4 regions of the Levilactobacillus yiduensis genome follow, and region 3 is predicted to be linked to each of the others. Evidence: predicted binding sites of a transcription regulator. Region 3 holds the regulator's gene; each other region holds the start of a gene.

Region 1 (7,183 bases), on a different contig from region 3:
GCTGGGACTCGTCATGATCTCGCGGGTATACTTAAACGCCCACTTCCCAACGGATACCATCGGCGCAGCCTTATTAGCTTACCTTTGGTTACAGTTCGCAGAAGGACTCTACATTCGCTTAGCGCCGGTCATGCAGAAATGGCCGCTGCTGAAGCGCTCAGAAATTTAAGACGTGAGGCAATCATCTGGTTGGGTGGTTGTCTTTTTATTTGCCCGCAGAACTGGCCAGGGCAAACAAAAATCCCCTCTCAAGGCGAGAAGGGATTGCGGTTTTAAAATTTACTGGTTGTCGATAAAAGATTGAAGGTAGAAGCACCGCGTTGTTTGGCAGACGACAGCGTTCTACCCGCTAGGCATTGGTGAAACTGGGCTCCTACGTCAGCCAGGGCTCCGCTTGCTATGGGGAACACCTTCAGCCTGAGGAGCGGTCTTCCGGCTCGCTTGAAAGCCTGGCAAAGTTCACCAGTCTCTCAAGTCGTCCCGCCCAGTAACCTGGCAAGAAACGCCAGCTAACTGGGCCGACACAGCTAGCTCCACCCTAGCTGCCTCCGGCAAGTTGACGTCTATCAGTAAAACTGCATTGGCTGGTGTTAGTTGACAAGTTAACTGTTACCGAGGGGTAAGCCGATGATTGTTGGCAAGTACTGCTGTAGCCGAGAGTTCGCCAAATATGGGTTCAGCCGTTGCAAAAGAGTGTGACAATAGGCGGTTAACTGGCGAGCATTAACGGTGCTAGGCGGATAATCCTGCTCCTGGATTATTTGCTTAGCAGTGTTAAGCGGAACCAGTTGCCTGTTGGCACACGTTTCGGCTATGAGGCCATTTTGAGACGCGGTCTTCGGCTCAAAGCGAGGCCGAGACCGCTCCTCAGGCTCGGTCCGGTCCGCCCACCGCGTTCCAGCCCATATTTGGCGGACGGTAGGCGGCCAGTCCTCACCAACTAGTCCAGTTCATGTAACCATTCTTCGGCGAGGTCCATCCAGTGGGCCACGTGAGGCAGGTTAGCGCCCGGCTTCCAGGCGGTGACCTGGTTGGCTAGTGCTAAGCCGTGAGGGCCTTGGTGGAAGACGTGGAGCTCGGTATCCACGTGATTGGCAATCGAGGCCTGAGCGTACGCCAGCGCATTTTGCACGGGAACCAGGGGATCTTCGGCGGTGACCCAAATGAACGTGGCCACGTTGCGCGGCGTGACGCGCTTGTCGGCCGCAATTTGGTCGGGGTCATCCGTCCATTTAGCCAGTGTCTCGGCATCAGTGGGATAGCCGGCAGCGGGCGTGATGACCGGGTAACTGAGAATGACGGCGCGTGGCTTGATCTCGTACGGTGTTGTGCCGGCCAATTTATTGAAGGCGTCGTCATGCCACAGGTCATTGAACAACGCGGTGATGTGGCCGCCGACAGAGAAGCCTGCCACAAAGATATGGTCGGTGTCGATCAGCCAAGCGTTGGCGTTACGCCGCAACAGCGCGACACTCTTGGCCAGTTCCACGACCGGCGTCGGTAACAGTGGGGATTTCTCACCGGCAAAGGTGTAGCGCAGGAAGAAGGCCTGATAGCCGCGAGCGGACCAGGCTAAGGCAAGGTCTTCCGCCTGTTGTTCGGGGATGTGGGTGTAGGCGCCGCCCGGGACGATGATGATGGCGGGGTAAGTTCCGGTATCTTCTTCAGGTTGGCGAAGATAGGCTTGTAAGTAAGCTGGCGAGTTTGGTGCCAGTGGCAAAGTGATTGTTTTCAATTGCGAAACCTCCTGAAATAAGTCATGATAGGATTTAACGGGAAACGACTTGGCCAGATGGTCAGGGTTTCCAAACAAAGGGCGTCACCCCAGTGTGGCCGCGACGCATCAACGGTCGGGGTGACCCACCACTTTATGATTAAAGTATAACGCATTTGGCATGCGAACGGGAAAAGAGGAAACGCAGAATGAATCGGATTATTGAAACGTCACGGGTGCGGGTCCGTCCCTTGACAGAAAGTGACTTGCCAGGGTACCAGCGTTTGTTGACCTTGCCGGTAGTGGCTGCGGCTAACGGGTCTCCGGCGGACGTCTCCACTGAACAGGTCAAACGGTGGCTAGCGGCTGACCGCCAAAGCCCGTTTGCCTTTAGTATCGAGGATAAGAGCACCCAGCGCTTCATGGGGACCATCTTGTTTTACCAACACCTCACGGCAGAGGGGATGCCGAGTGCCACGGAATACGACCTGGGTTATTTCCTCGATCCCCAGGACTGGGGGCAGGGCATCATGCCCGAGGCCATCGACGGCAGCTTACAGTTAGTTCAACAAGCAAAGCAACAATCGCAGACAATCTGGGCTACCTGCTTTGTGACCAACCACCAGTCCCAGCGGGTGCTCGAGAAGCTTGGATTTACCGCGGTCTTACAGCATTTTGTGGGCCCACAGATTGGCGATAAAGCACCTACGCCTGAACGATTATTTCGCTTAGATTTACCGGCTAGAAAAAATTAAGGTGCATTTTTCAAAATTTGAGCTTGCAATGTAAGTTGGTGATGGGTATACTACGAAGTATCGAATAGAAGAGGCGCGACCAACAAGAGTCGCTTTCCGGAGATGGGTCACATCGCTGAAGGAAAGTTAAAGGGGCGGTCGCCGAAATCAACACGTGAGGACATAGCGTGGTGGTTGGGTCCTGGTTCAACAGATCAGGGACTGTCGCAGCCAAATATGGGTTGCGGGGCGCTTTCAACGATATTGACTTGGAATAATGAAACTTCCAATCTCTTTCGCGGGCTTTTCTGGCGAAGGAGATTTTTTTATTGGACTGGGTCGTTTCGAGGAAGTCCTTCTAATCAAGAAGGAGGAAACATTTATGGAACAGAATATGACAAATGCAACAACCAGCGCGGCCTCAGATCAGGTCAAGCGGGGACTCAAGACGCGTCACGTGTCAATGATCGCGTTGGGCGGCTGTATCGGGACTGGGTTATTCGTTGCCAGTGGGTCGGCTATCTCAACTGCCGGTCCTGGTGGGGCGTTAGCAGCCTACGTTGCCATGGGTTTGATGGTGTACTTCCTGATGACCAGTTTGGGTGAAATGGCCACGAACATGCCGATTTCCGGTTCGTTCGCAGCGTATTCAGCTAAGTATGTTGACCCAGCCTTAGGGTTTGCGATGGGCTGGAACTACTGGTTCAACTGGGCCATTACCGTGGCCGTCGACATTTCTACGGCTGCCTTAGTCATGAAGTTCTGGTTACCCGGGGTGCCAAGTTGGATCTGGAGTGCCGTTGCGTTGGGCATTGTCTTTCTGATCAACGCCTTGGCTGTCCAAGCATTCGGGGAAACCGAATTTTGGATGTCCTTGATCAAGGTTGTTACCATCTTCGTCTTCCTGGCTGTCGGCTTAATGACGATCGTTGGAATCATGGGTGGTCACGCCACTGGCTTAGAGAACTTCACCTACAAGAAGGCGCCATTCGTGGGTGGCTTCCCAGCTATCTTGAGTGTCTTCGTAGTTGCCGGGTTCTCGTTCCAAGGAACTGAACTGGTCGGGATTACCGCTGGTGAATCCGAAGATCCTGCACACAGTGTTCCCAAGGCAATCAATTCTGTTTTCTGGCGAATCATTTTATTCTACATTTTAGCTATCTTTGTTATCGCCGCTGTCTTGCCTTACACCAGCAAGGACCTGTTAGGGTCATCTGCTAGTGACATTGCCATCAGTCCCTTCACGTTGGTCTTCCAGCGTGCCGGCTTGGCCGCTGCCGCTAGTGTCATGAACGCCGTTATCTTAACGTCAGTTATTTCCGCTGCTAACTCAGGGATGTACGCTTCCACGCGGATGCTGTACTCCTTATCCAAGGAAGGTTACGCACCAAGCTTGTTCGAACGGACTGGGAAGAACGGGATTCCTTATCCTGCCTTGTTCGCGACGACGATTGTCGCTGCCTTGACCTTCATCAGTAGTATTGCCGGTCCAGAAATTTACATGTGGTTGGTTGCTGCTAGTGGGTTAACCGGCTTCATTGCTTGGTTCGGGATTGCCTTATCGCATTACCGGTTCCGTCGGGCATTTATCAAGCAAGGACACAAGTTATCTGAACTGAGTTATCATGCAAAGTGGTTCCCAGTTGGGCCAATCTTGGCACTGTTCCTGTGTGTGGCTGTGATTGTTGGGCAAGACCCACAATCCTTCTTCTCCGGTAACTGGGAACAAGTCTTGGTCACTTACATCAGTGTGCCATTAGTCTTGATTCTCTACATCGGGTACAAGATCAAGAAGCACACGAAGCTGATTCCATTGAGCGAAGTCGATGTTTCCCCAGTTCACCGTGATGGGACGCTGAAGGAAACAACACCAAACGATTAACAGAAATTAAGTGTGGGCACACGTAATTTTTAAATAAAAATATCGCGGCGTCTAAGCTGGTGGTTGCCAGCTTAGGCGTCGTTTTGGTTCCAGTGAAATCGAGAAAATGGCCACGACATATTGTCTTTTATCCGGGAGGTTGGTACAATATGTGGTGTTGAATTTTTGAGAGTGGGTCAGTGGGCAGGACGCCTGCTGTACCCGTTTTAGTTAGAGATAGGGAAACGCTGTGGCTGTCGTCACGGCCCCGTCGTTATTTAAAGGAGAAGATCGCATGCTTGTATTATCGGGAACTATTGGCGCCGGCAAAACGAGTTTGACCTCGTTATTAGCCGACCACTTGAACAAACCAGCATTTTACGAATCAGTGGATGACAACAAAATCTTGCCACTGTTCTACCAGAACCCGCAGAAGTATGCTTTCTTGTTACAAATTTACTTCTTGAACAAACGGCTCGACAGCATCAAAGCTGCCAACGCCGATGATGAAAGTGTCTTGGATCGTTCGATCTTTGAAGACTCCTTGCTCTTTCACCTAAACGCCGACCTGGGCCGCGCAACCAGCACGGAAGTCGACATTTACGATTCCTTACTGGCCAACATGATGCAAGAATTACCAGACGCCACGCACAAGAAGAACCCTGACTTGTTGATCCACATCAACATTTCGTTTGAAACGATGTTGGAACGCATCAAGAAGCGGGGCCGGTCATACGAACAGATCGACCATGATCCAAGCCTGTACAAGTACTACCAAGAACTGGACCAACGCTACGTGGATTGGTACAACGCTTACGACAAGTCACCAAAGATGCAAATCGACGGCGACAAGCTAGACTTCGTGGAAGACCCAGCTGCACGTCAACAAGTGCTACAACTCATCGACGAAAAAATCGCTTCATTGTAAGCACGCGGTAAGCACGCGTGTTGGGGCACTATGGATTGATCTGGCTGCCTGCTGTTGCACTAGTGGTCGCCCATGCCTGCGGCTGCCAGGGATTCTGCCTACTATGGGGAACGCCTGCAGCCCAGAAGCGGGCTTCCGGCTCGCTTTGAAGCCTGGCTCAGAACCGCCAGTCTCCAAAGTCGTCCCACGCTGTAGGCTGAGAAAAGACCTCAGCCAACACCGTCGACACAGCTGGCGCCATCCCTGACCTCCTCCGGCAAGATAGTCCACCAATCGCCAGCTAGCAATGGACGGTTATGGTCCACGTTAGTCCGTGTTAGTGGCAATCACCACCGTAGCCGAGAGTGAAGCGAAAGTTGTGCTCAGCCGTGGGAGTTCCCTTAGTGGCGGGTTGTGCCGGTTAGGGAACTGGCGTCTTTAAGACGTGATTTACGGCTTAAAGCGAGGGGCGAGACCGCATTTTGGCTCGCCCCGTCCGCCCACAGCGTTCCGGCACAACTTTCGCGCAACGGCAGGCGGATGGGACCATTGTCAGTTGTTAAAGAAAAAAGTTAGTAATTGTTATCTGCCAAGAAATGCGGTATGATGAGACTAATCAAAAACACGTTGTGCCTATTTAGTAGACGGCCAGAGAAGCGGGGAAAGCTGCAAACCGCCACGTCGAATCTTCCAGCACGAGAAATAGTGGGCGGGTAATGCCGCACGGTGCAAACCGTTATCATGTTCAAGGGTGTAACTGGGCGACTGGTTACGAACTTGGGTGGTACCGCGAAGGTCTTCGTCCCATGTGACGGAGGCCTTTTTTGTATCATCCGTGAAAAAAGAGAGGAGCAAACAAGATGTTAGATTTAAAATTGATTCGCCAAGAACCAGACTTTATCAAGGAAAAATTAGCCACACGGGGTGTTGATCCCGCTGATATCGACAGTTTGTTGGCCTTAGATGCCAAGCGTCGGGAATTGATCGTGAAGAGTGAGACCATGAAGGCCCAACGTAACACGGTTTCTGATGAAATTTCTCAATTGAAGCGTAACAAGCAAGACGCCAATGACAAGATCACCGAGATGCGTCAAGTCAGTGGTGAGATCAAGGACATCGACGCCCAATTGGATACGTTAAAGGCACAGGTCCATGATGCGGCCGCTCATTTGCCAAACATTCCGAATGACAACGTACCAGTAGGGCTGACGGAAGACGGCAGTGTTGAGTTGCGCCAATGGGGTGAGAAGCCGAACATGGACTTCACGCCTAAGGCCCACTACGAACTGGGTGAAGACCTGGGAATCTTAGACTTCGAAGCCGGTGCCAAGGTATCTGGGAGCCGTTACCTGTACTACTTGGGTCTCGGTGCGCGTTTGGAACGGGCCGTTTACAACTTCTTCTTGGATGAGAACACCAAGGCGGGCTTCAAGGAAGTCTTGCCACCTTACATCGTGAACGACGATTCCATGTACGGAACTGGCCAATTCCCTAAGTTCAAGGAAGACGTTTACCAACTCCGTGACGAGGAAATGACCTTGATTCCAACGGCCGAAGTCCCCTTGGTCAACTACTACCGTGACGAAGTGATCCCTGAAGAGGACCTGCCAGTGTGGTTCACCGCTTTGACACCTGCCTTCCGTTCCGAAGCCGGGAGTGCCGGTCGTGACACCCGTGGCCTGATCCGCCTGCACCAATTCAACAAGGTCGAAATGGTTAAGTTCTGCAAGCCAGAAAACTCTTGGGATGAACTGGAAGCCTTGACCAAGCACGCTGAGAGCCTCTTACAGAAGCTGGGACTGGCTTATCACGTCATTACCCTGACGACCAGTGACATGAGCTTTACGGCGGCTATGACACATGATTTGGAAGTTTGGTTCCCAGAACAAAACACGTACCGGGAAATTTCTAGTTGCTCAAACACCACGGACTTCCAAGCACGGCGGGCACATATCCAATACCGTGAC
Region 2 (7,183 bases), on a different contig from region 3:
ACAGGCTATCCAACACATCTGGCCAGACCTCTTGTAGCTGATTAAGCTTCTCACGCGTGGCCGACCCCAGCACCGGATAAATCTTCGCCAGATTGACTTCCTTGGCAGGCGCCTGCTTCGTCATCCGCGGTTTGGCGGCTGGCTTGGCCGCAACCGGCGTTTGTTCCAGCTGCTTGACCGTGCTCTTCAGCTGATCGACCTCATGTTGTAAGGCCGTCAGTGCCGATGAGCTGGCCGCCGGTGCACTAGGCGTTGCCGCCGCGGCGGTTGGTGCCGCGCTTGCCGTGGCCTGGGGCGCCCCATTTTGCCGCCCAATTTCAGCCAACTTAATGGTCAGAATTTCCAGGTAAACGTCGGGGTGCGTGGTGAACCGCATCTGTTGTTGAATGGCGTTTAACTCGTTGATCATGGCGTACATCGTTTGGGCTGGCGTCTGCTTGGCCAATTGCTGAAAGTCCTCACTGACGCTACCCATTTCCGCTTCTTCAACCAGCTGTGGTGCCTGCTGGTATAACAGAAGGTCGCGGGCATAGCTGATCAGATCTTCGGTAAAGCGCTCGGCGTCCTTGCCGGCTTCGAGCACCGATTGTAGCGTTGCTAGCGCGGCCTTGGTATCGCCAGCCAATACCTGTTGAACGTAGGTGGCCAACAGCTTGTGGGTCACACTCCCGGTCACCAGCAACGCGTTGTCGAGGGTGATCTCGTTATCACCAAAGGATAACGCTTGATCCAGGATACTCAGCGCATCCCGCATGCCCCCTTCGGCCGCCTTGGCAATCACCTTCACGGCTTGGTCATCGTAGGTCACGCCCTTTTGATCCAAAATGTAGATCATCCGGTTGTAGCTGTCGTTGGCCACGATGCGTTTGAAATCAAATCGCTGGGTCCGTGAAATAATCGTGGCCGGAATCTTGTGGGGTTCCGTGGTGGCCAGGATAAAGATCACGTTAGCCGGTGGCTCTTCCAAGGTCTTCAGTAAGGCGTTGAACGCCCCCGTTGACAGCATGTGCACTTCGTCAATGATGTAGACCTTGTAGTCGGCTACCGTGGGCGCGTACTTGACCTTGTCCCGAATGTCCCGAATTTCTTCGACCCCGTTGTTCGACGCGGCATCAATTTCAATGACGTCGTTTAACGTGCCGGCCGTAATGGCTTTGCAGGTGTCACATTCGTTGCAGGGTTCACCGTCTTGTTGGTGATGACAGTTGATGGCCTTGGCAAAAATTTTAGCAGCCGAGGTCTTCCCGGTTCCCCGTGGCCCCGCAAACAGATAGGCGTGGCTGATCTGATTCGTCGTAATGGCGTTCTTCAAGGTCCGGGTAATGACTTCTTGCCCAATCATATCCTCAAATCGTTGGGGCCGCCAAACCCGGTAAAGTGCTTGATAAGCCATGCAATCCGTTCCTTTCATTCACAATTCTTTTCGGCGTAGCTACTGGACTGACAGCTACGCAATCGTCTGTTCTCTAACTAAATTCGCTGATTAACATTATAGCCTTTTTCAGTGGTCGCTGTCACGGATTGACTAGTAGATTTACGCAAAATTAATCCAGTTGACTAGCAACATTGGTTAGCCTGGCCGCCTTACGTTGCGCGAAAGCTAGGCTGGAACGCTGGGGAAGGACGCCCCGAGCCAAAAATCGGTCTCGGCGCTTGCTTTGAGCCAGTAGGTCGCTGTCTCAAAGTCACCAATTTGCCAGCAAAGACCGCTGACAAATTCCCCGGCTGAGCCTAGTTTCGCTCCACTCCGGCTGACACGTGACGGAAATCCATCAGCCAACTCATATCGTCCGTTCACTAGGATTTGTCAAACCCGTTGCCTGCGACTGCCAGGGGTTCCGCCTGCTCTGGGGGACACCTCCAGCCAAAGAGCGGGCTTCCGGTTCGCTTAAAAGCCTGGCAAAAATCGCCAATCTCTCAAGTCGCCCCACGCTGTAGGCTGAGAAAAACCCCCAGCCAACACCGTCGACACAGCTGGCTACACCCCTGGCAGCCTCCGGCAATGATAGTGTGCCCACAGTTGAGATTGCGTTAACCCAGCCGTGTCATGACTGAATTGTTCGTTTGATGCTTTCTTCTATAGTAAATGGTCAAAATCATGAATGACACACAGTGACTGATTAAATGCTGCCATAATCATTGTCGTATACCATCGTTCACCTACATATTAATCAGTTACATAGCACATCTGTAAATATATCATCAGCACGATGGAACCCTCTTTCAGACCAGGGGGCGGTCTACTGGCCGATTCCAATTAACAAGTACCTGTTCAGTGATTGTACGTTTGTCCAAATTCGATGCTAGAACCAGCTGGAACTGAAGGCTAAATCTATTGTCGATTAGAGTCACCCTGTAGCCGAGAGTTCGCCAAATATGGGTTCAGTCGTGGGAGTTCCCTTAGCAGCGGGTTGGGCTGGTTAGGGAACTGGCAACTTGGAGACGTGGGTTACCGGCTTCAAGTTGAGGGGCGAGACCGCTCTTCGGCTCGCCCCGGCGCCCACAACGTTCCGACCCATATTTGGCGAACGGCAGGCGGCCAGCTCGGATTGTGTCGCTGCAAACACCTAGCCTTACCACACGCTTAGTCGCATGCCATAAAAAAAGTTTGGGACAAAACGCCCAAACTCTTTGGTATCTCTGAGCTTATATTGCTGAAACCTGGGTCAAAAGGCAGCTGGTTCCGCTTAAAACTGATAAGCAAACAATCCAAGCCCAGGATTATTCGCTTATCAGTCTTAATGCTCGCCAGCTAATCGCCTTCTGTCCCACTCTCATAAAAAAACTCCCAGTCAATCGACTAGGAGTTGTTGATATCTCATAAACTTGAAGCACAAAGCGAAACAAACTTAGTGCTGCTTCCTTCCGGACCTGACACGATTCGTAAGCCCACCCTTGCTTCAAGGCCTTAACGGCAAGTACTAGTGTATCATGCTTTTTTCTGGTTGTCTAGCGTCTTCTCATTTTCGGCCTGGGCCGCTGCCCGACGCGCTTTTTTACGGGCCTTTTGCCGGACCCGAGCCGCCCGGAAGAACCGGACCATGCGCTCACCCGCGTCCTTGGCCAACAAGCCCTCGTGCACCGTGACCGTGTGATTCAACCGGCTGTCAGTGAGGGTTTCGTACAGGCTATCGACCGCACCGGCCTTGGGGTCGCGCGCGCCGTAGAAAACCTCAGGAATCCGTGAGTTGATGATGGCCCCACTACACATGAGGCACGGTTCGATCGTCACGTACAGCTGGCAATCTTCCAACCGCCAGCTTTTCAGGGTGCCACAGGCCTCTTCAATGGCCCGGACCTCCGCGTGCATCGTGGCGTCGTTGCCGTGTTCCCGCAGGTTGTGGCCCCGGCCCACGATTTGATTGTCGTGGACGATGACCGCACCGATTGGAACCTCGCCAATCAGGGCCGCCTGGTCTGCTTCGAAGAGGGCTTCTTCCATATAGTGGCGTTGCCGCCCCGTATAATGCTGATCTCGCATCCAGACCCCTTCCTTTCTGGTTCGTTAGGCAAGCGTACTCTCCAAAATATAATAGCCCTTATCCTTTTTAATGTTGGTACAGTTCCCAAACGTTGCTTGCATGGTCTTTTCCGCCGACGGTGCCCCTTGCTTCTTCTGCAAGACAACTGTCAACGTGCCGCCAGGAAGCAAATGATCTTTCGCCCCCGTCAACATGGCTGTGACAACTTGCTTACCAGCCCGTACCGGCGGATTCGTTACGATAGCCGCGTAACGCTCCGTGACGTTGGCATAGACGTCCGATGTCTTGATGTCGACATTGTCGATCTGGTTTGCCACCGCATTTTGCCGGGCTAGACTCAGTGCCAACTCGTTAACATCAACCATCGTGACCTGCCGTTCAGGCCATTTCTTAGCCAGTGCCAAGCCGATTGGCCCGTACCCGGTACCCAGGTCCAACCAAGGGCCAGCTGGGGTCTTGTCCGCATTAAATGCATTGAGCAATGCCCGGGAACCATAGTCCACCCTGTTTTTGGAAAAAACACCGTTGTCGGTGGTAAACAACAATTCGTTGCCTAAGAGGGTAAACGGCCAATGATGTTCCTCGTGTAAAACGTCTGGATTTTGTGTATAATAGTGATTAGTCAATTTCTCCGCCACCTTTATCTCTTATTTTACCGTAGATACCCACCGGTGGCCAATAAAAAAAGTTTATTCGCTGAGACACCATATTTGGTAGTTATTGTATGCTTCAACTACCAAATATGGTGTCTTTTTTGATTGTAATTTTCTCTGACTGGTGTAAACTGTACTCATTGATATTGAAATTGATGAGGAAGTGGCAACAATGAAAGTAACTGTTTATTCCAAGAACAATTGTATGCAGTGTAAGATGACAAAGCGTTTTCTGAGCGAACACAACGTGGAATTTGAAGAACGTAATATTAACCAGAATCCTGAATATGTGACATACCTCAAGGAGAAGGGTTTCCAAGCCGTTCCCGTTGTTGAAGCATCCGGTCACCCAGCCTTTTATGGTTTCCGGCCGGACCAATTAACGCAAATCGCGGGTTAGCCTCTTTTTGAGTTGGCCCAGAGTTGTTTTTGGCGATGTCGTGTTTTGCACGGTGGCGCCATTTTTATTTTGATACTTGCGCATTCTAACCTAGAAAGAGTTGACTAGTATGAGTTTGAAAGACCTAACCGATGTCACGTATTATGATTTGAACAATGAAATTAACATCCCCGTGAACGGTCAGATTCCGTTGAACAAGGACCAGGAAGCTTTACAGGCTTTCCTCAAGGAAAATGTGATTCCTAACACCAAAAAATTTGCGTCCTTACAGGAACGCTTTGACTTCTTGATTGCGCACAACTACGTCGAAAAGCATATCATCGACGCCTACCCGATGAGCTTCATCGAAGACCTCTACGACTACCTGCGCGCCCAAAATTTTCATTTTAAATCCTTCATGGCCGCGTACAAATTCTACGCCCAATACGCCTTGAAGACCGACGACAACGACTACTACCTAGAAAACTTCATTGACCGCGTGGCGATGAACGCGCTGGACTTTGCGGATGGCGACCAACAGTTGGCCCACGACCTGGCCGATGAGATCATTCATCAGCGTTACCAACCTGCAACACCTAGCTTCTTGAATGCCGGGCGTTCGCGGCGTGGTGAACTGGTCTCGTGTTTTCTGATCCAATCGACCGATGACATGAACACCATTGGCCGGACCATCAACTCCGCGCTGCAATTATCCCGTATCGGTGGTGGGGTCGGTATCAGCCTGTCTAACCTGCGGGGGGCCGGTGATCCCATCAAGCACATTGAGGGCGCTGCTTCTGGCGTCGTGCCCGTCATGAAATTACTGGAAGACAGCTTTTCGTACTCCAACCAATTAGGCCAACGGCAAGGCGCCGGTGTGGTCTACCTCAGCGTGTTCCATCCCGACATCGTGGCCTTTTTGAGTGCCAAGAAGGAAAACGCCGACGAAAAGATTCGGCTGAAGACGCTGTCGCTCGGGGTCACGGTTCCCGACAAGTTTTACGAGCTGTGTGCAGCCGACGCGGACATGTACTTATTTAGCCCCTACGACGTCGAACGCATCTACGGTAAGCCGTTCTCCTACGTGGACATCACCCAGGAATACGACAACATGGTCGCTAACCCGGATATTCGCAAGAAGAAGCTAAATGCCCGCGACCTGGAAACGGACATCGGCAAGCTCCAACAAGAATCCGGTTATCCGTACATCGTCAACATCGACACGGCCAACCGCGAGAACCCGATCGACGGGCGTATCGTGATGAGTAATTTGTGCTCTGAAATCATGCAGGTTCAAACGCCATCGACCGTCAACAACCAACAAGAATACATTCAAAAAGGCACCGACATCTCTTGTAACCTCGGCTCCACAAACATCGTGAACCTGATGGCAGCACCTGATTTCGGCCACTCCGTCGAAACCATGGTTCGCGCCCTGACCTTTGTCACGGACCACTCCGATATCGATGTGGTCCCTTCGATCCAAAAAGGAAACCGACTGGCTCACACGATTGGATTGGGCGCCATGGGTCTGCACAGTTACTTTGCCAAGAACCACATGATGTACGGCTCCAAGGACAGCATCGCCTTCACCAGTGTCTACTTCATGTTGCTGAACTACTGGACGCTCAAGGCTTCCAATCAAATCGCCAAGGAACGCCACGAAACCTTCCACAACTTTGAGAAGAGCACCTACGCATCCGGCACTTATTTCGACCGGTACACCGAGACCGACTGGCGGCCTAGCAGCGAAAAGGTTCAAGACCTCTTTGCCAACATTTGGCTACCGGCTCCCGAAGACTGGGTTGCCTTGAAAGCCGACGTCATGCGCGATGGCTTGTACCACCAAAACCGGATGGCCGTGGCACCCAACGGTTCGATCTCTTACATCAACGACACGACGGCCAGCTTACACCCGATCATCAACCGGATCGAAGAACGCCAAGAAAAGACGATTGGGAAGATCTACTACCCAGCACCTTACCTGGACAACGACACCATGCCTTACTACAAGTCCGCTTACGACACCGACATGCGCCGGGTCATCGACGTGTATGCCGCTGCGCAAAAGCACGTGGATCAAGGGATGAGCCTGACGCTGTTCATGCGCTCGACGATTCCCGCCGGCCTATACGAATGGAAGAACGGACGGACGGATAAGATGACGACCCGTGACCTCAGCATTTTGCGCAACTACGCTTATCGCAAGGGTATCAAGTCGTTGTATTACGTCCGGACCTTCACCGACGACAACAACGAAGTCGGCGCCAACCAGTGTGAAAGCTGTGTCATTTAGCATGTCCGTGTCAGGAAACGAAAAAGGAGTGGTTGTCATTGGCAAGAACTGAAAATTATAACGCAATTAATTGGAACCAAGTCTCAGATGAAATCGATAAGGCGACGTGGGAAAAGCTCACCGAGCAATTTTGGCTGGACACCCGAATCCCCGTCTCCAACGACTTGGATGACTGGCGGACGCTGGATACCGACCATCAATGGGTCGTGGGTCACGTCTTCGGCGGATTGACTTTGCTGGATACACTCCAGTCACAAGACGGCATGGCAGCGTTGCGGCGTGATGTACGGACGCCCCACGAAACGGCGGTGCTCAACAACATCCAATTCATGGAATCCGTTCACGCCAAGAGTTACTCCACGATTTTCTCCAC
Region 3 (7,183 bases):
GGGCGCGTGGCCATGGAACACGGTTATCACCAGGTGGCAACGGACGAAGACGTCTATGGCAAAGGGGCCAAGGAAGCGATTCCGGCCGACGACGTGGATTTCTTCTCCCATTTGGCACGGAAAGCTCGGGCCATCGAGCAACTCCGGCCACAATTATTCAAGGAGCTGGCCGATAATGAGCAGACCCAGCTCTACCGCGATATTGAATTGCCAATGGCGTTCGTTCTGGCGCGGATGGAAATTGCGGGGATTACCGTAGAAGCCAGCGAACTCGAAGCCATGGGAAGTAAATTTACCGAGCAACTGGCCGAAATTGAACAGACCATTTACAACGAGGCTGGCGAGGAATTTAACATTGGCTCACCCAAACAGCTGGGCCACATTTTATTTGAAAAAATGGGCTTGCCGGTCATCAAGAAGACCAAGACGGGCTATTCCACGGCGGTTGGTGTCTTAGAAAAGCTCGCGGCGGAAGCTCCCATTGCCGAAAATATCTTGAAATACCGTAAGATTGCTAAGATCCAGTCGACTTACGTGGAGGGCTTACTGAAGGTCATCCATCCCGATGATCACAAGGTCCACACCCGCTACCTCCAGACGTTGACGCAGACTGGGCGGTTGTCATCGGTCGACCCGAACTTGCAAAATATCCCGGTGCGTAACGAAGAGGGCCGGGCCATTCGTAAGGCTTTTGTGCCGCGGCATCCGGGTTGGCAAATCTTCTCGTCTGACTACTCACAAATCGAATTGCGGGTCCTGGCCCACATGAGTCATGACGCGAACATGCAAGAGGCCTTCCGTGAGGGCGAAGATATTCACGCGGCCACAGCCCGACGCATCTTTAAGATGGGGCCGGACGAAGAGGTCACGCCCAACATTCGGCGCCAGGCCAAGGCCGTCAACTTCGGAATCGTCTACGGCATCAGTGACTTTGGGTTGTCGCAAAACATTGGCATCACCCGTAAGCAGGCCAAGGCCTTCATCGACACTTACTTTGAAGAGTATCCTGGCGTCAAGGCCTACATGGATCGGATGGTCCAACAGGCCAAGGAACAAGGCTTCGTGGAAACGATTGCGCACCGGCGGCGGTATTTGCCGGACATCAACTCGCGTAACTTCAACCAGCGGTCATTTGCCGAACGGACGGCCATGAACACGCCGATTCAAGGGAGTGCCGCGGATATTATTAAGATTGCCATGATTCAGATGGAAGACGCGGTCAAGGATCTTCAGGCAACGATGTTACTGCAGGTCCATGATGAATTGATCTTCGAAGCCCCGGCTGAGGAGATCGAAACGTTGGCCAAGCTGGTCCCAAGTGTGATGGACTCAGCCGTCAAGTTGGAGATTCCGTTGAAGGTGGAAAGCCATTACGGGCCAACCTGGTACGATGCGAAATAGCGGCAAGGAGACGATAAGCGATGCCAGAATTACCTGAAGTTGAAACGGTTCGCCGGGGGTTGACCCGCCTGGTGCAGGGCGCCACGATCGACCATGTCGACGTCTACTACCGTAAAATGGTTACGCCGGAGGCTGAGGTCTTCACGGCGGACTTGATTGGCCGGCAGATTGAACGGATCGACCGGCGGGGCAAGTATCTGTTATTTCGATTCAGTGGCGAGCTGACCATGGTCTCTCACCTGCGAATGGAAGGCAAATACGACGTCCAACCCACGGGCAGTCCCATTACCAAGCACACCCACGTGGTCTTTCACCTGACCGATGGCCGGGATCTACGCTACACGGACACCCGTAAGTTTGGGCGAATGCGACTGGTTCCCACCGGGACAGAGGGCACGGTCTTGCCATCGCTGGGAAAGCTGGGGCCGGAACCCACGGCAGATACTCTGACGCTGGCGTACATGCAACAGATTTTCCGCAAGTCCCACAAGGTGGTCAAACCCTTCTTGTTGGACCAATCAAAAATTGCCGGACTGGGCAACATTTATGCCGATGAGGTGCTGTGGCTGTCAAAGATCAATCCGTTAACGCCGGTCGATGAATTGACTGACGCGCAACTGGAGACGTTACGGCAGAGCATCATCACCGAAATTGGTTTGGCGATTCAGGGACACGGGACCACGGTGCATTCGTTTTCGACGGCCTTTGGTGAAGCCGGGCAGTTCCAAAATCACCTGCACGTCTATGGCCGTGAAGGTGAACCCTGTGAGCGGTGCGGCACGGAGATCGTTAAGATCAAGGTTGCCCAGCGCGGGACGCACTACTGTCCGCGGTGTCAGCCGGTGCCATTAGATGCATTGGAGGCCTTGCAAGATGACTGAGACTTGGGGATTGACCGGCGGCATTGCGACGGGCAAATCGACTGTGAGCGCCTGGTTACGCGCGGCGGGAATTCCCGTCATTGACGCTGACGTGATTGCCCGTCAAGTCGTGGCACCAAAGACAGCAGGGCTACAGCAGATTGCCCAGGTGTTTGGCGCTGACTTCGTGACTGACGACGGTTTGGACCGCAAAAAATTGGGCCAGTGGGTCTTCACCCAACCGGCTGAGTTGAAAAAGTTAGAAGCCATCACGGCGCCGCTGATTCAAGCCGAGATTCGGCGGGAACTAGCGGCGGCAAAAGCAAAGCAGGTACCAGTCGTCATGATCGACGCACCAACTTTTTTTGAAGTCGGGTATCTGATTCATTTGGTCGATCACGTCATGGTCGTAGCAACCGACGTGGCAACCCAAAAGCAACGCTTAATGGCGCGCGACGGGCTTTCTGCGGCGGATGCACAGGCCAGAATGGACCGGCAGTGGCCACTGGCCAAAAAGATTGCCCAGGCGACGGTCGTCATTGATAACGGGGGAACGATTGCCCAAACGCGCCAACAAGTGGTAAAATGGCTTGACGCCAATAACTTTGGCAACAGTAACCATTTAAAACGAGGTGAACAATAATGCAGTGTCCACACTGTCATCATAATGGATCGCGGGTCGTTGATAGTCGACCCACCGACGACGGGCGCGTGATTCGCCGCCGTCGTGAGTGCGAGAACTGTGGTTTTCGGTTCACGACGTTTGAGCGGGTTGAAGTTACGCCGCTGCTAGTGATTAAGAAGAACGGGACGAGAGAAGAGTTCAACCGGGAGAAAATCCTGCGTGGGATTATCCGTTCCGCTGAAAAACGCCCAGTGGGCATGGATGTCATGACCAATATCGTTGATGAAGTTGAAAATAAGATTCGGGCGCTGGGCGTCAATGAAATCTCCAGTCAGCTGATTGGGGAATACGTGATGAACCGCTTGGTCGACGTCGACGAGATCGCCTACATCCGGTTTGCCAGCGTTTATCGTCAATTCAAAGATACCGGTGTCTTCTTCAACGAGTTGAAGGACATGCTGGCGAAAGACAAAGAAAAAGCTAAAAAGGATTCACCAGATCAGGGACAAAGTGAGGCGAAGTAAAGCATGGAGAATTCCTGGCACCAATTAAAACCACGAACTGGCTTTTTGGTGCGATTAGCGGACCGCTTGACCGATCAGAGTTGGCAGACGTTGACCCAGCTTTACCAGCCGATTGTGGGACCGAGTGCCGCGGGGCTTTACTCGGCCCTTTTTTGGCTCCCAAATCGCGGGGAGTATCAGCGTCACGCCACCCTGTTAGGCCTGCTGGGGATGGACTTGGCCCATTTCTACGAGGCCCGCTTACGCTTGGAGGCCACGGGCCTGTTGACGACGAAGGTCAAGACGGAAGCGGAGTTGACCAGCTTTGTTTATGAGCTGCAAGCCCCGTTGACGCCAGTTGCCTTCTTTCGCGACGACTTGCTCAGCGTGCAGCTACTGGGCGTGGTCGGTGAGGAGGCTTACCGGACTCTGGTGGCCGTCAATACCGTGACGCCCCACGAGACGCCGGGAGAACAGAACATCACCAAGAATTTTCTCGACGTGTTTCACGTGGACGGCCAGGAGCTACAACGCTTACCGGCTGCCATTACGGCGACACGCGAGGAACTGCCAAGTGAGAACGCCGCCCCGGCGCTAACGCCCACGACCCAAGAGGATTTTGATTTCAAGCTCCTCGGCGAGATCTTGGAGCACTCCTTTATCGACACCAAGGCGTTGCGTAGCTACCGGCAACTATTGCTGACGGAGCACGCTACCTATAACCTTGACGAGGTGACCATGGCCCGCTACGTTGGTGAAGCAACTGATTTGGCGACCAATCAATTCGACCCAGAACAGTTTAAACGGGTGATTGCTCAACACTTTTCGCAGCAGCACCGCAGTCAGCCGGTAGAAACGCCAACGGCTACGGCACCTGCGACTGCGGATACTGACTTGAACGCCGCCGAACAAGCGCTGATTACCGTTGCCAGCAAGTCGGCACCAGCACTCTTTTTACAAGGTATCAAGAAAAAGAGTGGGGGCTTCTTGACGGACGGTGAACAGCGCATCGTGCGGGACCTGGTCAGTCGCCAGTTATTTCCCAATTCGGTCTTGAACCTGATGATTTACCATCTGCTAGTCGATGAAGATCGGCCGACGTTGAATAAAAATCTGATGGATACGATTGCCAACGACTGGAGCAAAAGCAAGGTCACCACGCCGCAGCTGGCCATTAAGAAAATCCGTGAACGTCAGCAGGCGCCGCAACCGTCTCGTCGTTCACGGAACCGACAAACGACCGTGAAAGAGACACTGCCAGACTGGGCTAAGAAGCCGACTGCCAAACCGGCGGCCACGCAAGCTAAGCTATCTGATAAGCAGCAACAACAATTGCAGGCGCGGATTGCCAAGCTACAAGAACACAGCAATCACGGGAAGGAGGATTAACCGATGGAAGATTTAAGTAAGACCATGCAACAGTTGATGAATCAACGGCATTTGAACGACAATTACCGCCAGTTGATGGCCAAAGTGTACGATGACCCCATGGTAACGGCCTTTTATCAGGAACATCGTGACGACCTGGCCGAAGACGTCTTGACGCGCTCGGCGGCGAAATTGTATGAGTTCGTCAGTGAACGCGAGAAGTTGGCCAAGGGGGGCACGACCTTTGCGACAGGCTATGAGCCGCAACTGATCGTCTCCAATCATTTGATCGACGTGGCCTACGTACCAACGAAGGAAACACAAGAAAAGCAAGCCCAGCAACAGCTCCGCCAACGGGTGAAGTCGATTGCCATGCCCAAGAGCATTCGTGAGGCCAACCTGAAGAACTTTGATCAGGACCCGGACCGTGCCGAGGCGCTGATGGCCGCGTTGGATTTTGTGGACGCCTATGAAGCCAGTCCTAAACGCCGGCACCAGGCGTTGTATTTGGCCGGGAGCTTTGGCGTTGGCAAGACCTATTTGCTGGCTGCCGTTGCCAATCAACTTGCCGCAGACGGGTTCTCCACCACGTTAGTTCACTTCCCGAGCTTTGCCGTGGAAATGAAGAACGCCATTGCCCAAAATGGGGTGGCGGAGAAGCTGGATGCCTTGAAGAAGTCACCCGTGCTCATGATCGATGACATCGGCGCTGACGCCATGTCTGCGTGGGTGCGTGACGATGTGCTAGGGGTCATTTTGGAGTACCGGATGCAAGAAGAACTGCCCACATTTTTCAGTTCGAACTTCTCCATGGCACAACTGGAAAAGGAACATTTACGCATCTCAACGCGGGGGGACGACGAACCATTGAAAGCCCAGCGATTGATGCAACGGATTCGCTTCTTGGCCCGTGAGATCACCATGATCGGGGCCAACCGCCGGCCACAGTAGAATAACCGCCTTCAGAAAAAAGTCGACGCATGCCTTGACATCTGCTGCGTGTGAGTGTTTAATAGTCTGTGAAACCAAAAGAGCTATGACGAAAGACATGATGGTTACGAGATCGTTCACAGGAAGAGCTGGCCTAGCTTGGAAGCCAGCTTAGCGACCGTAAGCATTACCACTTTCTATCAGCTGTCGAGAGGAAATTTTCGGCCGGTCCGTCCCGTTATCAACGACTAGAGTTCACGGGACCAGTCTCGTGAAAAATATCGGGTGGAACCACGTTATTGACGTCCCCAGTGCCTTATTAGGTACTGGGGACTTTTTGCGTAGTTGGCCCAAATTTCAATAAGGGAGATCATCATTATGGCAGATATTTCAATTCAATTCCCTGATGGCAAGTCTAAGGACTTCCCAGCAGGTACGACGCCCGCTGACGTGGCCAAGTCGATTTCAATCAGCTTGGCTAAAAAGGCTGTGGCCGCTAAGTTAGACGGCAAGTTGGTCGACTACTTAACGCCATTGGCTGGCAATGGGGCCATCGAAATCGTCACTAAGGATAGCGCTGAAGGCTTGAGCGTTCTGCGGAACACGACCGCTGCTTTACTGCGGATCGCCTTGAAGAAGCAATTCCCAGCTATCCGTTTGGGTGAAGTGAGTGCCGATGAAGACGGGTTCTTCGTGGATACCGACAAGGACGACCAACAAGTCAGCGTTGATGAACTGGACGCCCTGAGCGTGATCGTTGAAAAATTAGTCAGTGATAAATTAGCTATCGAACGGACCAGCTTGCCTAAGGCCGATGCATTGGCCTTGGTCAAGGATGATCCTTACAGCACGGAGTTGATCAACGCTGTGGATGGGGATGCCGTTTCCTTCTTGAAGATTGGCGACTACCAAGTCCTCAGTGACGGTGCCCAATTAGCGAACACGGGTGACGTGAAGAAGTTCAAGTTGCTGTCCGTTGCCGGTGCCTACTGGCAAGGCAAGTCCTCCAACCCAATGCTCCAACGGATTTACGGGACGGCCTTCTACAAGCAAGCTGACTTAGACGCCGACTTAGCTAAGCGCCAAGAAGCCCGCGAACGTGACCACCGGGTTATCGGGAACCAATTAGACTTGTTCTTCGTTGATCCTAAGGTCGGCGCTGGCTTGCCTTACTGGATGCCAAATGGGGCCACGATTCGGCGGACCATTGAACGTTACATCATCGACAAGGAAGTCGCTAACGGCTACCAACACGTTTACACGCCAGTGCTGGCCAACCTGGATCTGTACAAGCAATCCGGTCACTGGGCCCACTACCGTGAAGACATGTTCCCACCAATGGACATGGGGGATGGCGAACAGCTTGAATTGCGGCCAATGAACTGCCCAAGCCACATTCAAATTTACAACCACCACATCCGTTCTTACCGTGAATTGCCATTACGGATCGCTGAACTTGGGATGATGCACCGTTACGAAAAGTCTGGTGCCCTGAG
Region 4 (7,183 bases), on a different contig from region 3:
CGGGTCATGGGTCTCAATGGCTCTGCCTGGGGAATTGCGGCGGTGGTCGCACCGTTACTGGGTGGGTTCATCGTCGACCAATTGAGTTGGCATTGGATCTTCTTTATTAACATTCCTATTGGGATCATTACCATCGCCCTGATTTGGTTCTTCTTAAATGAGTCAACCGAGCGTAAGGCTTTCACCATGGATTGGTTTGGTTGCTTCTGGTTATCAGTGGGGTTGTTGGCAATGATGCTGACGTTCCAGCTGCTAGGGGAAGGTCAGATCAACGTCTTGTGGGTCGTGGCCGGATTTGCCGTGGCCATCGTGGCCTTTGGGCTGTTTATTCGTCAAGAAAAACGAACGGCCGACCCGTTGATTCCGATGTCGCTCTTCAGTAACCGCACCTTTGTGATTCAAAACCTGATTGCCGCATTGTTAAGTGGCTTCATCATGGGCTTTGAAGTTTATTTACCCACTTGGACACAGGGCCTCTTAGGCTTAATGGCGTCACAAGCTGGGTTTGCCATCACGCCAAGCTCGTTGATGTGGATCGTGGGGTCGTTTATTGCGGGGAAGCTCCTGTTGAACCGCTCACCTTACAGTATCGTGAATTTGGCGTTGGCGCTGGTCTTAGTCGGGGCCGTCACGATGGCTGTGATTCCGGCTAGCACGCCGTTCTGGTGCTTCTTCATTATCGCTGCCATCTGTGGGACCGGTTTTGGGATCACCATCACTACCACGACCGTGACCGTTCAAAGCAAGGTGGCCGTGGACGAAGTGGGGGTCGCTACCTCATTTAACACGTTGTCGCGGACGCTGGGGCAAACTATCATGGTCTCCATCTTTGGGATTATCATGAACCTGGAAATGGCCCGGGGCGTTGCCAGTCATCCCGGCACCAGCATGGCAATGATGAATAAGTTAATTAACCCGCAGACGGCTAAAGAATTGCCGGCGCACTTGTTACCGACCCTACATGGTATCCTATATCAAGGGCTCCACGTCATCTTCATTGGCGGGGCACTGCTGATTGTCATCTCATTCTTAGTGAACTTTTTTGATCGCAAGGATACAGAACAGGTTGCGGGGCACCAGGGGTAATTAGTCCCGTTTTAAGTTAAGTTACGGTATAATAATGCTAAACAACCAAAAGTGGAGGCGATAAGATGTTTGAAAGTAATCACGCACGGTACGCAAGTTATGGCACGGTTGCGGCCTTGCCGGATAATATGATTGACGCAATCTGGCAGATTATTGATCACGACCTCCAAGGGTTGTTTCCATTAGATAATCTGTTGACGTTTAAGCTACACAACCACCAAGGCAATACGACCTTTGAATACGTCCAGTCGGATGACAAGCAAATGACGTTGCGGGCGGGATTCGACACGGACTTTGGCTACACGCCAGAGCTGCCAGAAACGGTGTTGGCTTACGACGATGGTGACAGTCAGATTATCCTGCTGCCATCTGAAACGAATGACCGGTAAAAATTGACGCAATGAAAATGGTGATTGTGACGGGGGATGTCCGCTGTCGCAATCACCATTTTTTGTTTTGTCTGAGAGTTGTTTAGTAAATTTAAACGGTCGACGCAAATCTGATAACAGGTGCTGTCTAAAATTCGGCGAGCCGGCTGCAAGTGTTCTGCTAAAGGTTGCAAGTTTAAAAGTAGCTAAACTTATGGTGACACCAGGGTTTACAGGGATAAAATTAGTCTTTGAACGTCATGTAGTCCGTACTGGCCGCCTTACCGTCCGCCCACAGCGTTCCGGCCCATATTCGGCGAACGGTAAGGCGGCCAGTCCACACAAAAATCGTCAGGACTACTGAATCAAACCAAAGTGACGGAGCCCGTGGACGATGCCGTCAGTCGTATTAGAAGTGGTGACGTAAGCGGCTTTAGCCTTGGCTTCCGGCACCCCGTTGCCCATAGAAATCGGTACGTCGACCTCATCAAACATTTGCAGGTCATTGTAGCCGTCGCCAAACGCGTACGTTTTCACGCCTTGAAGACCAGCCTTATCCAGTAGAGCTTGAATGCCGGACTGCTTGCTGACGCCGTGGACCATGGTGTCTAAGCAGCGTGGGTTGTTGCGGACCAGGTCTAATTGGCCAGCAAATTGATCGTGGTATAATTGATCTTTATCGCGGTTGAAGACGTTGATGAAGTTAATCTCTTGATGTTGGTACCAATCAGGATCGACCACGGGGTTCAGCCGCAACAGCTGAAAGTTTTCGGTCGTGTCGGCGTTGGCCTGACTGAGCCGGAAGCCTGCACGATTGTAGTAGGCCAGTGGATCATGGTGAGCGTTGGCGAAGGCCGTGATGGCCGCTAACGTTGGCTGATCAATGATGGAAGCGGTGAGGCGTTTGCCTTCAAACTGCACGTAACTTCCGTTGGCACCGACGACAGAATCAATGCCAGTGGCGTCTAAAACATATTGAATCTCAAAAATGTTTCTTCCTGTCGCAATAACTGGTAAAATATGATGTTGTTGCATTTCGTGAATGGCAGCGATGCTGGCTGGCAAGACGTTCTTGTGGTCGTCAAACAAGGTGCTATCCAAATCAAAAAAGACGATTGCTTGATACATATTTAACCTCCTAAATGTTGACGTGTTGCGGTTCTATTATACAGCAAGAACCAAAGTTGACGAAATGGCGGAAATTTTTTTTGCCAAGCAAATGTAGTAGTTGCCATTTTTATGTTACACTATATCTTGTATTTTTAATTAAAGAGGGGCTATCATGGTGATAATTACAGCTGGAATGATCGGTGTCGGTAAAACGACCCTTACTGGAAAGATTGCGTCACACTTGGAAACTCAAGCATTTTTTGAACCGGTTGGTGATAACCCAGTGTTACCACTTTACTACCGGGACCCAAAGCAATATGGGTTCTTGCTACAAATTTACTTCCTGAACAAGCGGTTTAGCATGATCAAACGGGCCCTTGCGGACGACAACAATGTCCTGGACCGTTCAATCTATGAAGACGCGCTCTTCACGCGGGAAAACAACGCAGAAGGCAACATTACGGACACTGAGCTGGAAGTTTACCTCAACCTGCTGGACAACATGATGAATGAACTGAATGAATTGCCAAAGAAGGCCCCCGATTTGTTGGTTTACGCTGACGCTGACTTCGACACGATCCTCCACCGGATCAAGAAGCGGGGCCGTGACTACGAACAATTCGATGATAATCCTGAATTGGAATCATACTACAAGAAGATGTGGACAGCCTACCAAGGCTGGTTCGCAGACTATGACGTGAGCCCTAAGATCAAGATCGACTTGCAAAAGTACGACCTGGATGTTCCCGGCAACACAGAATTGGTACTGGCCCAAATCGACGATGCCTTAAAGGACATCCGCACGCCAGTTAAATAAGCACGTTGAAGCCACCACCGGTTTAATCGGTTGGTGGTTTTTTTATGGGACGAAATCGTTAAGGAATACTAAAGAAAGGGGGTCGGGGGTGACAAACGGCGGCTGGATTTCGTTAGTAAGTGTATAGGGGCCAAAGATTGCGGATTGAAGAATGAAGGTCGACTAGAATTAATATCATTCAGCGCGATAAAACTAGTTGTGTGCAGTTACGTGGTGCGCACTGGCCGCCTACCGTCCGCCAAATATGGGTCGGAACGCGGTGGGCGGACGGGTCGAGCCAAAGTCCGGTTTCGACACCTCGTCTTTGAGCCGAAGGTCGCGTCTCAAAGACGCCAGTTACCTAACCAGCAAATAGCGCTGCTAAGGTAACTCCCACGGCTGAACCCATATTTGACGAACTCCGGCTACAAGGTGATTACCAATGGACAACTAATTTAACTCCTAGTGTTAGCTACTTTTTTCACTGGCTTGGAGGTTAACATACAGTTACCGAGAAACACCATCCCGCCGGAGTCAACCAGCAGTGCAGCCAGCTGTGTCGTCCCAGTTAGCTGGCGTTTCTGGCCAGGTTACTGGGCGGGACGACTTGAGAGACTGGTGGTTTTTGCCAGGCTTTCAAGCGAACCGGAAGACCGCTCCTCAGTCTGGAGGTGTTCCCCAGAGCAGGCGGAACTGTTGGCTGACGGAGGCATTCTGGTTTCGCAAATCTAAGTGGTTAGAATATTAGTCAACCGTCAATCGAAACCAAAAGAGCACGCCGCCTCCAGTATCGGAAGCCACGTGCTCAAACAGATTTAACCCAGTTTCTTAGCGATGTTGGCCAACGTGACTTCTGCTGTGTCCGCGAAGACCATGTCAGCGGCGCCCAATTCTGTGGCGTCACCAATGCCCAGGGAGACTTCGCCAGCGGCATTGATAGCGGCGACACCAGCGGCGGCATCCTCGACCCCAATGCATTGGTCAGCAGGGAGGTTCAAGAGTTCCGCGCCCTTGGTGTAGATTTCTGGATCCGGCTTGCCGTGGGTCAGGCTAGCGGGGTCAACGATCTTGGGAAAGTAGTCGGCCAGCTGTAATTTGCCCAGAACCCGTGGCGCGTTCTTGGAGGCGGACGCCAGTGACAATTGATACCCCTTGGCACGCAGGTCATCCAAGAAGGCCTTCATACCAGGTAAAATGTTAGCGGGCGTCATCTTATCGACTTCGGCCACGTAGTTCGTGTTTTTTTGGGTGGCCAGTTGTTCCTTTTCGGCTGGGGTGTAGTCGTTTTCCTTGCCGCCAGCCTTGAGGATCATTTCCAACGAGTCCATCCGGCTAATGCCCTTCAAGCCGTTGGCCAGTTCGTCGCTCCAAGCTACGCCCAAAGAATCGGCGAGTTGGTGCCAAGCGGTCCCGTGCAAAATGGAGGTGTCGGTGATGACACCGTCGAGGTCAAAAACAAATCCTTTAATATCAGCAAACTTAGTCATGTAAAGCACTCCTTAATAAGTGATAGTTTGTGGAACGTTAGGTTTTAGTGAAACAGTTTGTTGCCCAATTTTAAGTGTTGCGGTGTGGTCTGCCGTGACGGTCACACGATGGTGATCGATGGCAAAGGTGTAGCGCGTCCCGCGTAGCAGGTGGCTGAATTTAACGGCATCCCAGGCTTGTGGCAAATGCGGATTGACCGTCAACTGTTCTGCCAAGGCGTCGACTCCGGCGTAGTAACGCGTCGACATCAAGGTGACGGCGCCCATGACGCCCAGGTGAATGCCTTCGGCTGTGGTACCACCCTGGATATCGTAGTAGTCAGAGAACAACGCCTGGGAGAAGAGCTTCCAGGATTGGTCCATGTTGCCAGCCATGGCGGTCAGCGCGGCATAAACGATGCGTGACAGCGTGGAGCCATGGGTCGTGCGGTCCAGGTAGTACTGCAGATTTTGCAGTAAAGCGCGGCGGGGCAGGTCATAGCCCAACTGTTTGAGTAGCCCCAAGACCTGGGACGCATCCAGATTGTAAAAGGCCATGAGCGCGTCGGCTTGTTTAGCCACTTGGTAGGCGTCGGGCGTTTTGCCTTCCGCCTTTAGGATGCGGTCCATCCGCGAAATGTCCCCATACTTTTGCCGATACTTGGTGAAGTCCAGTTGCGGCAGCTTGAAGTAGCCCTCGAATTGGCCGATGATGCCGTCTGGACTGATGTCGAGCTTGAGGTGATGACTGACAGCGGCAAATTGCTTAAGCGTATCGTCAGTCACCTGTGTCTTGTGATCGACTGCCTGCAAGGTTTTAGGCGGCAACGTTTGCCGAATCTGCTTGAGCTGGTTGAACAGCCAGGTGACCATCAGATTGGTGTAAGCATTGTTGGCCAGGCCCGTCGTATCAGCGTTGGGATAATTCTCGTGGAACTCGTCCGGGCCCATGACCTTGTCAATCGTGTAACGGTGAGTGGCGTTGTTCAATGTGGTCTTGCTGAGCCAGAATTGGCCGATCTCCTGTAGCATTTCCAAACCGTACTTTGCCATGAAATCGGTATCGCCGGTGATGCGGGTATACAGGATGACGTTGTAGGCAATGGCCAAGGAAACGTGGCGTTGGAGGGACGAGTAGTCGGGGTCCCAGGTGTTGGTCAACGGATTCAGGTGGGTGACCTGTGACTGTTCATCGCCGTGTTCACCGGATTGCCACGGGAACATGGCCCCGGCATAGCCAGCCGCTTGGGCGTTCTTCTTGGCTGCGGGCAAACGCCGGTAGCGATAAAGCAAAAGCTGCCGGGTCAGCTTCGGGTCGTGGAGCGCGAAGACGGGCAAATCAAACATTTCATCCCAGAACACGTGTCCCCGGTAAGCTTCACCGTCCAGTCCCCGGGCGTTGATCGAAGCGTCGATCTGACCCGAACGAATCGCCTGGACCGCCGAGAAGAGGTGATACAGGTTGACCCGAGTCAGTTTTTGCGACGTGATATCGCCGCTGATTTGGATATCGGCGTCCGCCCAACGGCTTTGCCAGTAGTTGGTGCTGCTGGTCAGAGTGTCTTCAAAGGAGGCTTGCTTGAGCTCAGCGGTGGCTGCTTTCAGGAGATTGCCAGTTGTTTCGCGACTGGTGAAGAGGACCACATTTTTTTCAAAGGTATAGGTGTGTTGTGGTTGAACTTCGACCGAGCGCATTTGCCGGACTTGTTGTTCCGCGTTGGGCCGGGTATCGCTAGGCGCGTTCAGGGATTCACCAGGACCGGTCAAATGCGCACCGATGGCCATATCGACGTGGGATGAACGCGTTTGCGCTTCCAAAAAGATGCTATCGGGTTGTTGGCTGGTGCCGGTGATCCGGAGGTGCCGTTGGTCAAAGGCGTTGTAGCGCGCCACGTTGCCGTTGACGACGCTACCGTCGATGGTCGAATAGACCTGTAGGCTGCCCGCAAAGTTGATGGGCGTGATGCTGTAGCGAATCGCCAGGCGGTGCCAGTCCTTGAAGTTGGCCAGCTTGCTGGTCTTGATCTGCAACGTGTGACCGGTCGATAGCTGAACCAGCATGGTCGTGGTCAGCGTCCCGGTGTGAAGGTCCAGGCTCCGGTAGATGTCTTGGATATCAGCGGCCTTAATTTGAAAGGGATTCTGGTGATCGACGCCAAAGGACAGGGCTTGGGCGTTCGGTAGGTTGACCAGGTCTTCGTTGGTGACTTGGCGACCGTTGAGATTGGTGGTCAACTGGTCATATAATCCCGCCGTATACATGCCGGGGTAGTTGTCCGCGTCCGCGTGGGCTTCCGTATAAGCGCCCCGCACACCAAAGAATCCGTTGCCCACCGTGAGCATGGCTTCCTGGCCGT

Evidence for each region. The regulator NrdR, encoded in region 3, represses ribonucleotide reductase genes. The targets are predictions, from matches to a motif close to ACACNATATATNGTGT.
Region 1: NGM66_RS10295 (deoxynucleoside kinase) is a predicted target of NrdR. The motif match lies at 4,473-4,488, and genes of this name have one in related genera.
Region 2: nrdH (glutaredoxin-like protein NrdH) is a predicted target of NrdR. The motif match lies at 4,184-4,199, and genes of this name have one in related genera.
Region 4: NGM66_RS13315 (deoxynucleoside kinase) is a predicted target of NrdR. The motif match lies at 2,699-2,714, and genes of this name have one in related genera.

What each region holds. Positions count from the first base shown of each region.
Region 1 is NZ_JAMXAZ010000018.1:49,407-56,589, reverse strand. It holds gene NGM66_RS10315 (phosphatase PAP2 family protein) at 1-169, shown strand, start outside; gene NGM66_RS10310 (lp_1002 family arylesterase) at 941-1,735, opposite strand; gene NGM66_RS10305 (GNAT family N-acetyltransferase) at 1,924-2,469, shown strand; lysine riboswitch at 2,530-2,711, shown strand; gene NGM66_RS10300 (amino acid permease) at 2,831-4,330, shown strand; gene NGM66_RS10295 (deoxynucleoside kinase) at 4,605-5,237, shown strand; gene serS (serine--tRNA ligase) at 6,077-7,183, shown strand, end outside.
Region 2 is NZ_JAMXAZ010000003.1:139,370-146,552, forward strand. It holds gene dnaX (DNA polymerase III subunit gamma/tau) at 1-1,393, opposite strand, end outside; RNA gene ffs (signal recognition particle sRNA small type) at 2,821-2,907, opposite strand; gene tadA (tRNA adenosine(34) deaminase TadA) at 2,930-3,481, opposite strand; gene NGM66_RS03060 (class I SAM-dependent methyltransferase) at 3,506-4,108, opposite strand; gene nrdH (glutaredoxin-like protein NrdH) at 4,308-4,535, shown strand; gene nrdE (class 1b ribonucleoside-diphosphate reductase subunit alpha) at 4,645-6,810, shown strand; gene nrdF (class 1b ribonucleoside-diphosphate reductase subunit beta) at 6,849-7,183, shown strand, end outside.
Region 3 is NZ_JAMXAZ010000007.1:102,306-109,488, reverse strand. It holds gene polA (DNA polymerase I) at 1-1,401, shown strand, start outside; gene mutM (DNA-formamidopyrimidine glycosylase) at 1,422-2,282, shown strand; gene coaE (dephospho-CoA kinase) at 2,275-2,904, shown strand; gene nrdR (transcriptional regulator NrdR) at 2,904-3,410, shown strand; gene NGM66_RS05990 (replication initiation and membrane attachment family protein) at 3,414-4,778, shown strand; gene dnaI (primosomal protein DnaI) at 4,782-5,708, shown strand; gene thrS (threonine--tRNA ligase) at 6,066-7,183, shown strand, end outside.
Region 4 is NZ_JAMXAZ010000035.1:9,523-16,705, forward strand. It holds gene NGM66_RS13300 (DHA2 family efflux MFS transporter permease subunit) at 1-1,086, shown strand, start outside; gene NGM66_RS13305 (DUF960 domain-containing protein) at 1,152-1,475, shown strand; gene NGM66_RS13310 (Cof-type HAD-IIB family hydrolase) at 1,812-2,582, opposite strand; gene NGM66_RS13315 (deoxynucleoside kinase) at 2,737-3,381, shown strand; gene pgmB (beta-phosphoglucomutase) at 4,176-4,847, opposite strand; gene NGM66_RS13325 (glycoside hydrolase family 65 protein) at 4,860-7,183, opposite strand, start outside.